DNA from 4 places in the Pseudomonas sp. AC083 genome. Region 4 is predicted to be linked to each of the others. Evidence: predicted binding sites of a transcription regulator. Region 4 holds the regulator's gene; each other region holds the start of a gene.
The links. Region 4 encodes FliA, which starts transcription of late flagellar genes. Its sites were predicted from a motif close to CTAAAGTTTNNNNNNNNNNNGCCGNTAA; they were not measured.
Positions count from the first base shown of each region.

Region 1 (4,210 bases), on a different contig from region 4:
CTCAACGAGTATCGCCAATATATAGAGAAGGACGCGGCGCTCGAGCGGCGTTTCCAGAAAGTCCTGGTGGACGAGCCGAGCGAAGAAGACACCATCGCCATTCTGCGTGGCCTCAAGGAGCGTTACGAGGTCCACCACAAGGTGGCGATCACCGACGGCGCGATCATTGCCGCGGCGAAACTCAGCCATCGCTACATCACGGATCGGCAGTTGCCGGACAAGGCCATCGACTTGATCGATGAGGCCGCCAGCCGTATCCGTATGGAGATCGACTCCAAACCGGAAGTACTCGATCGTCTGGAGCGGCGCCTGATTCAGTTGAAAGTGGAATCCCAGGCGCTGAAGAAAGAAAGCGACGACGCAGCGAAGAAACGCCTGGAAAAACTCCAGGAAGAAATCGAGCGTCACGAACGTGAGTATTCGGATCTGGAAGAAATCTGGAACTCGGAAAAAGCCGAGGTGCAGGGTTCTGCTCAGATCCAGCAGAAGATCGAACAGTCGCGCCAGGAACTGGAAGCCGCACGCCGCAAAGGCGACCTGAATCGCATGGCCGAGTTGCAGTACGGGGTGATCCCCGACCTGGAACGCAGCCTGCAAATGGTCGACCAGCACGGCAAGAGCGAAAACCAGTTGCTGCGCAGCAAGGTGACCGAAGAAGAGATTGCCGAAGTCGTGTCGAAGTGGACCGGCATCCCGGTGTCGAAAATGCTCGAAGGCGAGCGCGACAAGCTGATGAAGATGGAGAGCCTGTTGCACAAACGGGTGATCGGTCAGGAAGAAGCGGTCGTTGCAGTGGCCAACGCCGTACGGCGTTCCCGCGCCGGGTTGTCCGACCCGAATCGTCCGAGCGGCTCGTTCATGTTCCTCGGCCCTACCGGTGTTGGTAAAACCGAGCTGTGCAAGGCCTTGGCCGAGTTCCTCTTCGATACCGAAGAGGCGATGGTGCGGATCGACATGTCAGAGTTCATGGAGAAACACTCCGTGGCTCGTCTGATCGGTGCGCCACCGGGCTACGTCGGCTATGAAGAGGGCGGTTACCTGACCGAAGCGGTGCGTCGCAAGCCGTATTCGGTAATCCTGATGGACGAAGTCGAGAAGGCGCACCCGGATGTGTTCAACATCCTCCTGCAAGTGCTTGAGGATGGCCGGCTGACCGACAGTCACGGGCGTACGGTGGACTTCCGCAACACGGTGATCGTGATGACCTCCAACCTCGGGTCGATGCAGATCCAGGAACTGGTCGGTGATCGTGAGGCGCAGCGTGCTGCTGTAATGGACGCGCTGACGTCGCACTTCCGTCCGGAGTTCATCAACCGGGTCGACGAGGTGGTGATCTTCGAGCCGTTGGCGCGGGATCAGATCGCCGGGATTACCGAGATCCAGTTGGGTCGCCTGCGCAGCCGTCTGGCCGAGCGCGAGCTGAAGCTGGAACTGAGCCCGGAGGCGATGGACAAGCTGATCGCGGTCGGTTACGACCCGGTGTATGGCGCACGTCCTTTGAAACGGGCGATCCAGCGCTGGATCGAAAACCCGCTGGCGCAGTTGATCCTGTCGGGTCATTTCATGCCTGGCGACACCGCCATCGGCAAGGTCGAGAACGACGAAATCGTTTTCGGCTAAGCCTCAGCGGCAATGAAACCGGGAAGGCCTCGCATTGCGAGGCCTTTTTTTCGCCAGGCTGTTGAACTCAAAGGAAAAGGCTTGTAAAGTGCGCCCCGCAGTCAGTCACCGGCAGCGTTTCAACCCACCGGGTTGGAATCTGAAATAAGTTGCAAATCATTAACTTGAAAGCAATTTAGGGGGTTGACAGAGGTGTTCTAGGTTGTAGAATAGCGCGCCTCAGACACACGAACGCAGCGATGCGAACGGGTGGCGAGATGCAACAAAGCTTCACCGTTGTAAATTGAAATGTGTAGTTCCGTGATAGCTCAGTCGGTAGAGCAAATGACTGTTAATCATTGGGTCCCAGGTTCGAGTCCTGGTCACGGAGCCAATTTCAAACCGGGGTATAGCGCAGTCCGGTAGCGCGCCTGCTTTGGGAGCAGGATGTCAGGAGTTCGAATCCCCTTACCCCGACCATATTTGGGTCGTTAGCTCAGTTGGTAGAGCAGTTGGCTTTTAACCAATTGGTCGTAGGTTCGAATCCCACACGACCCACCATTTTTGAAACCAGTTTGCGCTGGGATCGAATCTTAAGATCAGAGGCCAAAAGCGCTGATCGAAGAAGGCGATCTTTGAAAGGTCGCCTTTTTTTTACCGGGGTATAGCGCAGTCCGGTAGCGCGCCTGCTTTGGGAGCAGGATGTCAGGAGTTCGAATCCCCTTACCCCGACCATATTGAAAATCCTCGTATCGAAAGATACGGGGATTTTTTTTGCCTGCCGAAAGCTGAATCCCTTCAAGTCGTCATACAACCTGCCGATAGCCCGCTAACACGAGGGGACTGCCAACGCTTCGCCCCTTGATCCGGCCATTACAAGAATAAGGGCGTTCGTCATGTTGCTTCGTCAGTTGAATATTGCTCCCCGGGCTGCCCTGGGATTTGCCCTGATCGCGGTGTTGGTGGCCTTGCTCGGCGTGTTTGCGCTGGGGCAGATGTCGAGCATCCGCGACAGTGAGGTCGCGGTGGAAAACCGCTGGTTGCCGAGCATCCGTGGCGGCGACGAGATCCGTGAACTGATGCTGCGCATCCGTACCATCTCCCTGCGCATGGCGCTCGATCAGGATCCGGCCAACATCGCCACCTATCGCGGCCAGATGGACACCCGCGACAAGGAGCTGAGCGAGAAGATCGCCGCCTACGACAAACTGGTCGACACTGCCGAAGGCCAGCAGCTGTATGACCAGTTCAAGAAAACCTTCGCCGCCTATCGCACCGGCATTGCCCAGTCATTCACCCTTGCCGAGCAAGGCAAGCGTGACGAGCTGACCAAATTGCTCCTGGTTGACATGAAGACCGTGGTCGACGGCTCCGGCAAACAACTCAACGATCTCGCCGATCTGTTCGCCCGCCAGGTCGCTGCCGAAAGCGAGAAGTCCGCCGCGCATTATGAAACCTCGCGCACCATCGTTACTCTTTTCATTGCCTTGGCAGCGCTGGCCACGGTGGCGCTGGCGATGTTGCTCACGCGCAGTATCGTGCGTCCCCTGAGCAGCGCCGTGGATGCCGCAGAAAGTGTCGCCAAGGGCGATCTGACCCGACCGATCGAAACCCATGGCAATGACGAAGTCAGCCGCTTGCTCAAGGCCTTGGCGACGATGCAACAGAACCTGCGCGAAACCCTGCAAGGTATCAGCGGCTCAGCCACACAACTGGCCACCGCCGCTGACGAACTGAGTGCCGTCACCGTCGACAGCACCCAAGGCCTGCAAGAGCAGAACAACGAAATCGAACAGGCCGCCACTGCGGTTAACGAGATGACCGCTGCGGTGGAGGAGGTCGCGCGCAACGCGGTGTCGACGTCCGATGCCACGCGCCAGTCCAGTCAGTCGGCGCAATTGGGCCAGGAGCGCGTCAGCGAAACCGCCAGTGCGATCAACGCCCTGGCCAGTGATGTACAGAACACCGGCGAACTGGTGCAGTCGCTGGCCAATCAATCGCAGGACATCGGCAAGGTTCTGGACGTGATTCGCGCCATCGCCGAGCAGACCAATCTGCTGGCGCTCAACGCTGCCATCGAAGCGGCTCGTGCGGGCGAAAGCGGTCGCGGCTTTGCGGTGGTGGCCGACGAGGTGCGCGCACTGGCGTATCGCACCCAGCAATCGACGCAGGAAATCGAGCAGATGGTGCAAGGCATGCGCAGCGGCTCGAGCCTGGCGCTGGAGTCAATGCAGGCCAGCGCTTCCCGTGCGGCGAGCACCTTGGTTCTGGCCGAGCGGGCAGGTGAGGCGCTGGTGACGATCACGGCGTCGGTGCACGAGATTCACGAGCGCAACCTGGTGATCGCCAGCGCTGCCGAGGAGCAGGCGCAGGTGGCGCGGGAAGTGGATCGCAATCTGGTGAACATTCGCGACCTGTCGGTGCGTTCGGCTGCGGGGGCTGATCAGACCAGCGCATCGAGCCACGAACTGTCGCAACTGGCCAATGCGCTACAGGGCATGGTGCGACGCTTTCAGCTCTGATGAACAGCGATTCATTACAGGCCGTCCTACTGATTTGAGAACAGCACGAAACAATGTGGGAGCGAGCCTGCTCGCGAAGGGGCCGGATC
Region 1 is NZ_CEEDDH010000015.1:101,838-106,047, forward strand. It holds gene clpB (ATP-dependent chaperone ClpB) at 1-1,620, shown strand, start outside; tRNA gene AC0IXA_RS20485 (tRNA-Asn) at 1,918-1,993, shown strand; tRNA gene AC0IXA_RS20490 (tRNA-Pro) at 2,003-2,079, shown strand; tRNA gene AC0IXA_RS20495 (tRNA-Lys) at 2,085-2,160, shown strand; tRNA gene AC0IXA_RS20500 (tRNA-Pro) at 2,258-2,334, shown strand; gene AC0IXA_RS20505 (methyl-accepting chemotaxis protein) at 2,496-4,121, shown strand.
Region 1: a site for FliA is predicted at 2,397-2,424, ahead of AC0IXA_RS20505 (methyl-accepting chemotaxis protein). Genes of this name have one in related genera too.

Region 2 (4,210 bases), on a different contig from region 4:
CGACACGCCCGGACATGCGCGCATCGACCAGTTGCCCGGCGCCGTAGTGTTGGCCGACGCGCATGGTGATGGCGTAAGACATCCCGGCCGGGACCATGAAGGCCACCGACACGATCTGCAGGGCGATCTGATGCGCACCCATTTGCGTGCTGCCCATTGTGCCCATGCACAGCGCAGCGAAAGCGAACAACCCGACCTCTACCGCATAGGTGCCGCCAATCGGCAGACCCAGGCGCCACAACTCTTTCAGGTATTGCCGGTTCGGCCGCGCCAGGCCGGCGCGCAACGGATAAGCGTCATACGCCGGATGCCGGCGGATATGCCAGGCCAGCGCCAGTGCCATGCAGTTGGCGACAATCGCCGTGACCAGACCGATACCGGTCAGGCCCAGTTGTGGCAGGCCGAACATGCCGGTGATCAGCGCGTAGTTGAGCAGGAAGTTGGCCAAGGTGCCGGCGAGGCTGATGACCATCACTGGCGTCGCCCGGCCAATCGCACTGGTAAAACCGCGCAGGGCCATGAAGCTCAGGTAACCGGGCAGGGCGAAGGGCAGGGCGATGAGAAATTGCCCGGCGGCGTTGACGTTGGTTTCGGTTTGGCCGAACAGCAGCAGCACGGGTTTGAGGTTCCACAACAACAGCCCGGCGCCGAGGGCCATCAGCCAGGCCAGCCACAGTCCGGCCTGGGTCAGGCGTGCGGCACCGATGATGTCGCCGGCACCCTGACGGATTGCCACCAGTGTGCCGACCGCTGCAATCACGCCGATGCAGAAAATCGACACGAACGAGTAGCTCGCGGCACCGAGGCCGCCACCGGCCAGCGCTTCGGGGCTGAGGCGCGCCATCATCAGGGTGTCGGTCAGCACCATCAGCATGTGCGCCAACTGCGAAGCAATCAGCGGCCCCGCCAGCCGCAGAATGGCCCAGAGTTCGGTACGCACAGGATGCTGCATGGTCATCACCACCCAAATATCAGAGGAAGCATAAGAGCGTCGATTCTCGGCGCTTGGCAGGCTTTGCACAAAGGGATAAAAAGGATGGGTGGCATGATTAATACTCATCCTTAATCGTCCTGCCGAATTGGCTGAATCCCCGCTATTGGAGCTTTGTGTATGTCCCGACGCCTTCCGCCGTTGTATGCCCTGCGCGCATTCGAAGCGGCAGCGCGACACAGCTCGTTCACCCGCGCGGCGGAAGAACTGTCGATCACCCAGAGCGCGGTCAGTCGGCACATGCGCACTCTTGAAGAACACTTCGCCTGCCGGCTGTTTCACCGCAGCGGGCGCAATTTGCAACTGACCGAATCGGCGCGGCTGCTGCTACCCGGTATCCGCGAAGGCTTCGCCGCCCTTGAGCGCGCCTGCAATACCTTGCGCGCCGAGGACGACATTCTGCGCATGAAAGCGCCATCGACCCTGACCATGCGTTGGCTGCTGGCGCGGTTGAGTCGCTTCCGCCATTTGCAGCCGGGCAATGAGGTGCAACTGACCAGCGCATGGATGGATATCGATTCGGTGGACTTCAATAACGAACCTTTCGATTGTGCGGTGTTGCTCAGTGACGGGCATTTCCCGCCGGACTGGGAAGCGAGCCTGCTGTTTCCCGAGGAATTGATTCCGGTCGGAGCGCCGAACCTGCTCAATGACCAACCTTGGGACGTAGCGCGTCTGGCGGCTGCTGAACTGCTGCACCCGACCCCGGATCGCCGCGATTGGCGCAGTTGGCTGGAGCGCATGGGCCTGTCCGAGCAAGTTTCGCTTAAGGGCGGGCAAGTGTTCGATACGCTGGAGCTGGGCATGATCGCCGCGGCGCGCGGCTATGGCGTTTCGATGGGTGATCTGTTGATGGTTGCCGAAGACGTTGCGCAAGGACGCTTGAGCCTGCCGTGGCCGACCGCCGTCGCCAGTGGCCTGAATTATTACCTGGTGTGGCCGAAACCGCGTCCGGGAGGTGAACGTTTGCGCCGCCTCAGCGATTTTCTCCAAGGCGAAGTCCGCGCCATGCAATTGCCGGCGGTAGAGCGCTTGAGCTGAAACGTTCGAGCCGGCACAATGCCACTACTGCGCCATACCCACGCAAAGTGCTCAAGTATTCGGATTTTCCGCCGACTACGAGCATGTGGAACTGTCGTGCCGGTTCCGCGCTACCCCCATTATTAGAATATTTTCCGGGCAATTACCGCGATCAAGGAGGACTCGGTGGCTCGGCCAGGAGCTGTTCATGTCTCAACCTCGTGCTCGGATCGCCTCGCAGCTGGGCCTTGCCCTTGCTGTGATACTGGCGATAGTCATCAGCGGCAGTACGGTGTTCGCCTTGCGTTCGCTGGATTCCGCCAACCTCGCCACCCGTGAAGAGCATCTGGCCAGTGAGGCCCGGCTGCTGGCCGATCAACTGAGTACCTTTCACGGTACGCTGCGCGAAAGCACCCTGCGCCTGAGCGGGCTGTTCGAAAAGCGCTTCGGCAGTGGTTTGAGTGTGCACCCCGATCAGCCAGTGACCGTGGCCGGCGTGCAGACTCCGGGCTTGCATCTGGGCAACGAGGTGCTGAACAACAACTTCAAGGAAGTTGACGAGTTCAAGCAGATGACCGCTGGTGTGGCCACGGTATTCGTGCGCAGCGGCGAAGACTTCATTCGCGTCAGCACCAACGTCAGCAAGCAGGACGGCACCCGTGCCATCGGCACCGTGCTCGATCATGCCAACCCGGCGTACGCGAAGTTGATGGCCGGGCAAAGCTATGTCGGCCGCTCGCTGTTGTTCGAACGCTACTACATGTCCCAGTACACGCCGGTGCGCGATGCGGGCGGCAAGATTATCGCCGTGCTGTACGTCGGGTTCGACTACACCGACGCGCAGAACGCGCAGTTCGCTAATCTCAAGCGCTTCCGCATCGGCAAGACCGGCTCGCTGGCCTTGCTTGACGAGCAGAACAAATGGCTGGTGCCGATTGCCGGCGTCGAAAACCTGGATCAAGCCGCCCCGACCATCAACAACCTGGTGAAAACCCCGGGCAAGGGTGAGTTCTGGAGCGACAAGGGTGAGGACTTCTACAGCATCGCCGTGCCGTTCGAAGGTGGCCCGTGGTCGGTGGTGGCGAGCATGCCGAAAGCCGAGATTCGCGCGGTGACCTGGAGCGTCGGTACGCAACTGGCGATCGGCAGCCTGCTGGCGATGTTGCTCGCGGTCGGTTCCGTGGTCTGGCTGCTGCGTAGCAAACTCGCACCGCTGGGCGATCTGGTGCGTCAGGCCGAAGCCTTGGGCGCGGGTGATCTGAGTGTGCGGCTGAACGTATCGAGCCACGATGAAATCGGTCAGCTGTCCCGCGCGTTCAACCAGATGAGCCAGGCGCTGTCGACCATGGTCGAGCACATCCGCCGCGCTTCGGAAGAGGTCAACAGCCGCGCGCAGGCGCTGTCCGGTTTGTCCGGCGGTGCGTATGAAGGCATGGAGCAACAGTCGGGCGAAATCACCAGCATGGCCGGCGCCGTGGAAGAGTTTAGCGCCACCTCGCTGAACATTGCCGACAACATGGGCGCGACCCAGCGCCTGGCGCAAGAAAACGCTCAGCAGACCCAGATCGGCCGCAGCTCGATGGAAGAAGCGTCGTCGTCGCTGGAACAGATCGCTGGCGCGCTGAACAGCACCGCCAGCGTGATCAACACGCTGGGGCAGCGCTCGCAGGAAATCGGCGGGATTGTCGGCGTGATCACCTCGATCGCCGAGCAGACCAACCTGTTGGCGCTCAACGCTGCCATCGAAGCCGCTCGTGCCGGTGAGCAGGGGCGCGGTTTTGCCGTGGTCGCGGACGAAGTGCGCAGCCTCGCCTCGCGTACCCGTCAGGCGACCGATGAAATCTCCAGCATGATCCACAGCATCCAGCAGGAAACCGGCAACGCGATCAGCACCATGGAACAGGGCAATGTGCTGATGCAGGAAGGCCTGTCGCGCAACGCCAATGTCGCCTCGGCGCTGGCGCGGATTGATGAGCAGAGCCGTTCGGCAGGCCAGCAGTTCGCCGCGATCACCACCGCCACTCAGGAGCAAAGCAGCACTGCGACGTTGCTGAGCAGCAATTTGCAGAGCATCGCCTTGGCCAACAGCGAGCAGCGTGAGGTGGTGTCGAACCTGGCTGTCACCGCGAAAGAGCTGGAGAAGCTGGCGGCGGATCTGCGTTCCGAGGTTGATCGCTTCCGTTGATGCATCTTTGAAAC
Region 2 is NZ_CEEDDH010000004.1:41,953-46,162, reverse strand. It holds gene AC0IXA_RS08885 (NorM family multidrug efflux MATE transporter) at 1-952, opposite strand, end outside; gene AC0IXA_RS08880 (LysR substrate-binding domain-containing protein) at 1,112-2,032, shown strand; gene AC0IXA_RS08875 (methyl-accepting chemotaxis protein) at 2,220-4,196, shown strand.
Region 2: a site for FliA is predicted at 2,083-2,110, ahead of AC0IXA_RS08875 (methyl-accepting chemotaxis protein). Genes of this name have one in related genera too.

Region 3 (4,210 bases), on a different contig from region 4:
AGCATGATGGTGCCGCCCGGGGTTTCGTAGCAGCCACGGGACTTCATGCCGACATAACGGTTTTCGACGATGTCGAGACGACCGATGCCGTGCTCGCCGCCGATCTTGTTCAGCGTCGCCAGTACGGTGGCCGGGGTCATTTCGACGCCGTCCAGCGCGACGATGTCGCCGTTGCGGTAGGTCAGTTCCAGGTACTGCGGGGTGTCGGGAGCCTTCTCCGGGGAGACGGTCCAGCGCCACATGTCTTCTTCGTGCTCGGTCCAGGTGTCTTCCAGCACGCCGCCTTCATAAGAGATGTGCAGCAGGTTGGCGTCCATCGAGTACGGGGATTTTTTCTTGCCATGGCGTTCGATCGGGATCGCGTGCTTCTCGGCGTAGTCCATCAGCTTCTCGCGGGACAGCAGGTCCCACTCGCGCCAAGGGGCAATAACTTTTACGCCTGGCTTGAGCGCGTAGGCGCCCAGTTCGAAACGCACCTGGTCGTTGCCCTTGCCGGTGGCGCCGTGGGAAATGGCGTCGGCGCCGGTTTCGTTGGCGATTTCGATCAGGCGCTTGGCGATCAGCGGACGGGCGATGGAAGTACCCAGCAGGTACTCGCCTTCGTAAACGGTGTTGGCGCGGAACATCGGGAACACGAAATCACGCACGAATTCTTCGCGCAGGTCGTCGATGTAGATTTCTTTGACGCCCATGGCCTGAGCCTTGGCGCGGGCCGGCTCGACCTCTTCGCCTTGACCGAGATCAGCGGTGAAGGTCACCACTTCACAGTTATAAGTATCCTGCAGCCACTTGAGGATCACCGAAGTGTCCAGGCCGCCGGAATACGCCAGAACGACCTTGTTTACGTCCGCCATGCCATCACTCCACGGGGTTCTACGGAAAGCCGGGGAGTCTACCGCTCAAACGCGATAATTTACAGAGGCGCGACAGCTTAAGACGACAAAGCGACAGAATCTGTCGAGAGCGCGACGATGACCGGCGAGTCAGGAAATCGTTGCGGCCGTGGCCGGCGTACCCGCTTGCGGCGCCGGAGCCGGGGCGGTAGTCGGTGCGACGCGCGACAGTTTCACGTTGACCCGACGGTTCTTCGCACGATTGGCCTTGCTGGTGTTCGGCACGATCGGATACTGCTCGCCGTGGAAACGCACGGTGATCTGCGATTCCTGAATGCCGTTGGCCTTGAAGAAATCCACCACCGCCAGCGCGCGGCGGCGCGACAATTCGCGGTTGGTCAGACGATTGCCGCTGTTGTCGGAATGACCGTCGAGGTCAATGTGGTTCACCGTCGGGTCGGCCTTCATGTATTCGAGCATCACTTGCAGCTTGGCCTTGGCAGCCGGGTCCAGCTCAACGCCTTCGCCGGGGAAGCCGATCTGCGACTGCTTGATCTGGTCGAAATTCTGCGGCAGCAATTTCGCCACACAGCCTTGATAGTCGTTGAACGCCTTGCTGAATTTCACCGGCAACAAACGCACTTCGGAGACGCGGCCATCGCCAGACGCACGGCGTACCACCGGGCTGCGACCGTCCAGCAGACCGCTGATCAATCCCCCGGCCTGGGATTGCGAGCTGTTGAACAACACGTTGCCGCTGCCCAGACGCACAGAGCCCAGATTGATGTCGCCACGCCCTGGCTGCCAAGGTGCTGCGGCAGCGAGCAAGGTCGCCGAACCGCCGCCGAGCATGGCGTTGTAGGCGTTCAGGCGAAAGATCGCCTGCTCACCGGCCTTGCGCACGAACTCGCCCGAGCCGAAATCGGTGATCGGCTGGGTAAGGCGGCATTCGAACTGGTCGCCGGCGACCGTCCACTCAATGTTCTCCAGACGGGTCTGGTAAGTCAGCGCCATCGCGGGAAGGCTGGCAAACACACTGAGCAGGGCTAAATAACGCTGGCGCACGGGAGGCTCCATTGGCTTGTGAAACACAAACACCGATTCACACAATGTTTACGGCATACCTCCGGGATATCGGACGCGCGTGGCAAAACTTGATAGCGGGTGCCTGCAAGAGTCTTTTCCGGTAGCATTCGCCTCAGTTTGACCCGCCTGGAATCCCCTCATGTCCGACCGCCTGACCCTGCTGCGTCCCGACGACTGGCACATTCATCTTCGCGATGGTGCCGTGTTGACCAATACCGTTGCCGATGTGGCCCGCACCTTCGGGCGCGCGATCATCATGCCGAACCTGGTACCGCCGGTGCGCAACGCCGCTGAAGCCGACGGCTATCGTCAGCGCATTCTCGCTGCCCGCCCGGCCGGCAGTCAGTTCGAGCCGTTGATGGTGCTGTACCTCACCGACCGCACCCAACCGGAAGAAATTCGTCAGGCCAAGGCCAGCGGTTTCGTCTACGCCGCCAAGCTGTACCCGGCCGGCGCGACCACCAACTCCGATTCCGGCGTGACCAGCATCGACAAGATCTTCCCGGCGCTGGAAGCCATGGCCGAAGTCGGCATGCCGCTGTTGATCCACGGTGAAGTCACCCGTGGCGACGTCGATGTATTCGACCGCGAAAAGATCTTCATCGACGAGCACATGCGCCGCGTGGTTGAGCGTTTCCCGACGCTGAAAGTGGTGTTCGAACACATCACCACCGGCGACGCCGTGCAGTTCGTCAACGAGGCTTCGGCCAACGTTGGCGCGACCATCACCGCGCATCACCTGCTGTACAACCGCAACCACATGCTGGTCGGCGGGATTCGACCGCACTTCTACTGCTTGCCGATTCTCAAGCGCAATACCCATCAGGAAGCCTTGCTCGACGCCGCCACCAGCGGCAGCGCCAAGTTCTTCCTCGGCACCGACTCGGCGCCCCACGCCCAGCACGCCAAGGAAGCCGCCTGCGGTTGTGCCGGTTGCTACACCGCTTACGCCGCCATCGAGATGTATGCCGAAGCGTTCGAACAGCGTAACGCGCTGGACAAGCTCGAAGCCTTCGCCAGCCTCAACGGCCCGCGTTTCTACGGCCTGCCGGCAAATACCGATCGCATCACCCTGGTCCGTGAAGAATGGACCGCCCCGACCAGTCTGCCATTTGGCGAGCTGACCGTTATCCCGCTGCGCGCCGGTGAAAAACTGCGCTGGCGCCTGCTGGAGGAACACGCGTGAGTGAAGACAATTTCGACGATGAACTGGACGGTCAAGGTGGCGGCGGCGGTTCCCGTCATCCGATGGCAGCGCGTTTTCGCGGCTACCTGCCGGTTGTCGTCGACGTAGAAACCGGTGGCTTCAACGCAGCCACCGATGCCTTGCTGGAGATTGCCGCGACCACCATCGCCATGGATGAAAAGGGTTTCGTCTACCCGGATCACACCTACTTCTTCCGCGTCGAGCCATTCGAAGGTGCCAACGTTGAAGCGGCAGCGCTGGAGTTCACCGGGATCAAGCTCGATCACCCGCTGCGCATGGCCGTCAGCGAAGAAACCGCGCTGACCGACATCTTCCGTGGCATCCGCAAGGCGCTGAAAGCCAACGGCTGCAAGCGGGCAATTCTGGTCGGGCACAACAGCAGTTTCGACCTGGGCTTCCTCAACGCAGCAGTTGCGCGCCTGGACATGAAGCGCAACCCGTTCCACCCGTTCTCCAGTTTCGACACCGCGACCCTAGCGGGTCTGGCGTATGGTCAGACCGTGCTGGCGAAAGCCTGTCAGGCCGCCGGCATCGATTTCGACGGCCGTGAAGCGCACTCGGCGCGTTACGACACCGAAAAGACCGCTGAGCTGTTCTGCGGCATCGTCAATCGCTGGAAGCAGATGGGCGGCTGGGAAGACTTCGACGACTGATCCTCGACGAACAAATCCCGCGCATGAAAAAACCGGCCACATGGGCCGGTTTTTTTGTACCTCGACGTTGCGCCTTACAGGGCCGCAGCGTTCTCGGTCAGGTAAGCCGCAACGCCTTCCGGCGAAGCGTTCATGCCTTTGTCGCCTTTCTTCCAGTTGGCCGGGCAGACTTCGCCGTGCTCTTCGTGGAATTGCAGCGCGTCGACCAGACGGATCAGCTCTTCCATGTTACGGCCCAGCGGCAGGTCGTTGATGATCTGCGAGCGAACCACGCCTTTGTCGTCGATCAGGAACGCGCCACGGAAAGCCACGCCGCCTTCGGATTCAACGTCGTATGCCTTGGCGATGTCGTGCTTCATGTCGGCAGCCATGGTGTATTTCACCTGGCCGATGCCGCCATTGTTCACTGGAGTGTTGCGCCAAGCGTTGTG
Region 3 is NZ_CEEDDH010000022.1:52,844-57,053, reverse strand. It holds gene AC0IXA_RS24540 (argininosuccinate synthase) at 1-854, opposite strand, end outside; gene AC0IXA_RS24535 (flagellar protein MotY) at 984-1,898, opposite strand; gene pyrC (dihydroorotase) at 2,059-3,105, shown strand; gene rnt (ribonuclease T) at 3,102-3,779, shown strand; gene AC0IXA_RS24520 (peroxiredoxin) at 3,854-4,210, opposite strand, start outside.
Region 3: a site for FliA is predicted at 1,965-1,992, ahead of AC0IXA_RS24535 (flagellar protein MotY). Genes of this name have one in related genera too.

Region 4 (4,210 bases):
CAAGCTCGCCGCGCGTTACGTGCTCAAGTACGGCGCGCAGAACGTTGCACTGGTGAGCATGGACAGCTTCCGCATCGGCGCGCAGGAACAACTGAAAACCCTCGGGCGCATCCTCAACGTGCCGGTAACGCACGTCGATCCGGGTCAGTCGCTGGTGCAGGCATTGGATCCACTGCTACGCAAACGCGTGGTTTTGATCGATACTGCCGGCCTGCAAGCCAGTGATCCGGCGTTGCGCATGCAGCTCGAGAGCCTGGCCGGGCGTGGCATTCGCTCAAAAAATTATCTGGTCCTGGCAACCACCAGCCAGAAACAGGTTCTAACCGCCGCTTATCACAGTTACAAGCGTTGCGGGCTGGCCGGCTGCATCCTGACTAAACTGGATGAAACGGCCAGTCTCGGCGAAGTGTTGAGCCTGGCGATCAGTCATGAATTGCCGGTCGCGTACCTGACCGATGGCCCACGGATTCCGGATGATTTGCATCTGCCGCGTCGTCATCAACTGGTCAGCCGCGCCGTCAGCGTGCAAATGCAGGAAGAACCCAGCGAAGAAGCCATGGCTGACATGTTCGCTGATATCTATCACAGCCCGACCAAGCAGGTTGGCTGAGGTAATCATGAACAGTTTTTGTACCTACATCGATGGTCTGCCACGCATTGTTCCGATCAGGAACGCGCAGCCAGTAATGTGGCCTCCGTCTATGCAAGACAAGGTAAAGAAATAACATGGGCAGCATGCATCCCGTACAGGTGATCGCGGTGACCGGCGGCAAAGGTGGCGTCGGCAAGACTAACGTGTCAGTGAACTTGTCGCTGGCGCTGGCAGAGCTTGGCCGTCGGGTCATGCTGCTGGACGCCGACCTGGGCCTGGCGAACGTCGACGTTCTGCTGGGGCTGACACCCAAGCGCACACTGGCCGACGTTATCGAAGGCCGTTGCGAACTGCGCGACGTGCTGTTGCAAGGCCCGGGCGGGATTCGCATCGTGCCGGCGGCCTCCGGTACGCAGAGCATGGTGCACCTGAGCCCGGCGCAACACGCCGGCCTGATCCAGGCGTTCAGCGACATCGGCGACAATCTCGACGTGCTGGTGATCGACACCGCTGCGGGTATTGGTGATTCGGTAGTCAGTTTCGTTCGTGCCGCCCAGGAAGTGTTGCTGGTGGTCTGCGACGAGCCGACTTCGATCACCGATGCTTACGCGCTGATCAAGTTGCTCAACCGCGACTACGGCATGAACCGCTTCCGCGTGCTGGCCAACATGGCGCAGAGCCCGCAGGAAGGGCGCAACCTGTTCGCCAAGTTGACCAAGGTCACGGATCGCTTCCTCGACGTCGCCCTACAATACGTCGGCGCCGTGCCGTATGACGAAAGCGTGCGCAAGGCGGTGCAGAAGCAGCGCGCCGTCTACGAAGCCTTTCCCCGTTCCAAGTGCGCGCTGGCCTTCAAGGCCATCGCCCAGAAGGTCGACACCTGGCCGCTGCCGGCCAACCCGCGCGGGCATCTGGAATTTTTCGTCGAGCGTCTCGTGCAGCAAACCGCAGGGCCTGTGATATGACCGCCAGTGGCATGAATCTTTACAAAAAGTCGGCGCGTGACGCGCAATACGAATTGATCGAGCGTTACGCGCCACTGGTCAAGCGCATTGCCTATCACTTGCTGGCGCGCCTGCCGGCCAGCGTGCAGGTCGAAGACCTGATCCAGGCCGGGATGATCGGTTTGCTCGAAGTCTCGACCAAATACGACGCCAGCAAAGGCGCCAGTTTCGAAACGTACGCGGGCATTCGAATCCGCGGCGCGATGCTCGATGAAGTGCGCAAAGGGGATTGGGCGCCACGCTCGGTTCACCGTAATACCAGGATGGTCAGCGACGCGATTCGCTCGATTGAAGCTAAAACCGGCCGTGACGCTAAAGATCACGAGGTTGCGGCCGAACTCCAATTGAGTCTCGACGATTACTACGGGATTCTGAATGACACCTTGGGCAGTCGCCTGTTCAGTTTCGACGACCTCTTGCAGGACGGCGAACACGAAGGGCTGCACGAGGATGGCGCCAGTGCTCATATGGAGCCGTCACGCGATCTGGAAGATGAACGCTTCCAGGCGGCGCTGGCGGACGCGATTGCCAATTTGCCGGAGCGTGAGCGACTGGTGTTGGCGCTGTACTACGACGAAGAGCTGAACCTCAAGGAAATCGGTGAAGTCCTTGGCGTCAGTGAATCGCGGGTCAGCCAGTTACACAGCCAGTGCGCGGCCCGTCTGCGGGGGCGTTTGGGGGAGTGGCGAGCGCGCTGAAGGCAGTGTGGGGACACTGCGAAACGAGGCTGGTGCGGTGATGAACGGCGCCGGTCTCGATCCGTTGTGCTCCAGACAAACTTTAAGTGCTGCGCCGATTGATTGAAGTGGCGCGTCCAGGTGCTGGGCGCGTTTAAGACTGCTTGGAGGTCGAATTGAACAAAGACATGAAAATCCTCATCGTTGATGACTTCTCAACGATGCGGCGGATCATCAAGAACCTGCTGCGCGATCTTGGGTTCACCAACACCGTCGAGGCCGACGATGGCACCACTGCCATTCCGGTGCTCAACAGCGGCAGCATCGACTTTCTGGTAACGGACTGGAACATGCCGGGCATGACCGGTATCGACCTGCTGCGTCACGTGCGCGCCGATGAAAAACTCAAGCACCTCCCGGTGTTGATGGTGACTGCTGAAGCCAAGCGCGAGCAGATCATCGAGGCCGCCCAGGCCGGTGTGAACGGTTACGTGGTCAAACCTTTCACGGCTCAAGCGTTGAAAGACAAAATCGAGAAGATTTTCGAACGCATCGGCTGATGAATGCGCGGGGGAGCTATGGAGCATAACGAATCATCACAGGGCGATTTCGAATCGACCCTGAAAAAACACGCGGTCGAACTGGTCGAGAGCCTTGAAAAAGGCAAGTTCGGCGACGCGGTGCAACTGATCCATGAGCTCAATCAGACCCGTGACCGCGGCCTGTATCAGGAAGTGGGCAAGCTCACACGTGAACTGCACAGTGCGATCGTCAATTTCCAGATTGATCCGCACATGCCGCAGGCCGAGGAAGTGTCGCAAATCACCGACGCCACCGAACGCCTGGGCTATGTGGTCAAGCTGACGGAAGCCGCGGCCAACCGCACCATGGATCTGGTGGAAAGCGCCACGCCGGTGGTCAACAGTCTCGCTGATGAAGCGCAGACGTTGAGCGCCGATTGGGGCCGCTTCATGCGTCGCGAGGTCGGGGCTGAAGAGTTCCGTGAACTGGCGCGCCGGGTCGACGGTTTTCTGTCACGCAGCAGCACGGACAACCGTGCGGTGTCGAGCAACCTCAACGACATCCTGCTGGCTCAGGATTACCAGGACCTCACAGGTCAAGTGATCAAGCGTGTGACCCAACTGGTCACCGAAGTCGAAAGCAATCTGCTCAAACTCGTGCTCATGGCCAGTCAGGTCGACCGCTTTGCGGGCATCGAACATGACCGCGCCGCAATGCTTGCTGAAAAAGATCCACAAAAACATCTCTCGCAGGGTGAAGGTCCGCAGATTCATGCCGATAAACGAGAAGACGTTGTGTCCGGTCAGGACGATGTGGACGATTTGTTATCCAGCCTTGGATTCTAGAGTTTCGGAATTCGGGTTTTTTGGGTTTTTAGACCTGTAGGAGCACCCCATTAATGAGCTTCGGCGCCGATGAAGAGATCCTTCAGGATTTCCTGGTTGAGGCCGGCGAGATTCTTGAGCAACTGTCCGAACAACTGGTCGAGCTGGAAAGCCGCCCGGATGATGCAGATCTGCTCAATGCAATTTTTCGCGGTTTCCACACTGTAAAAGGGGGCGCCGGCTTCCTTCAGCTCAATGAGCTGGTGGAGTGCTGTCACATCGCCGAAAACGTGTTCGACATCCTCCGTAAGGGTGAGCGTCGCGTTGATGCAGAACTGATGGACGTTGTGCTCGAAGCACTGGACGCGGTGAACAGCATGTTCAGCGAAGTCCGTGAGCGTGCACCGATTACCGCCGCCACGCCGGAACTGCTGGCCGCGCTGGCGCGTCTGGCCGAGCCGCAATCGGCGGATGAAGCCGTTGCCGCACCAGTAGAAGCGGTGGCAGAACCGGTCGCCGAAAGCGCATCGGAAGACATCACCGATAACGAATTCGAACAACTGCTGGACTCGCTGAACGCCGTCAAGGCCC
Region 4 is NZ_CEEDDH010000003.1:99,796-104,005, reverse strand. It holds gene flhF (flagellar biosynthesis protein FlhF) at 1-610, shown strand, start outside; gene fleN (flagellar synthesis regulator FleN) at 727-1,557, shown strand; gene fliA (RNA polymerase sigma factor FliA) at 1,554-2,294, shown strand; gene AC0IXA_RS06550 (chemotaxis response regulator CheY) at 2,462-2,833, shown strand; gene AC0IXA_RS06545 (protein phosphatase CheZ) at 2,852-3,640, shown strand; gene AC0IXA_RS06540 (chemotaxis protein CheA) at 3,694-4,210, shown strand, end outside.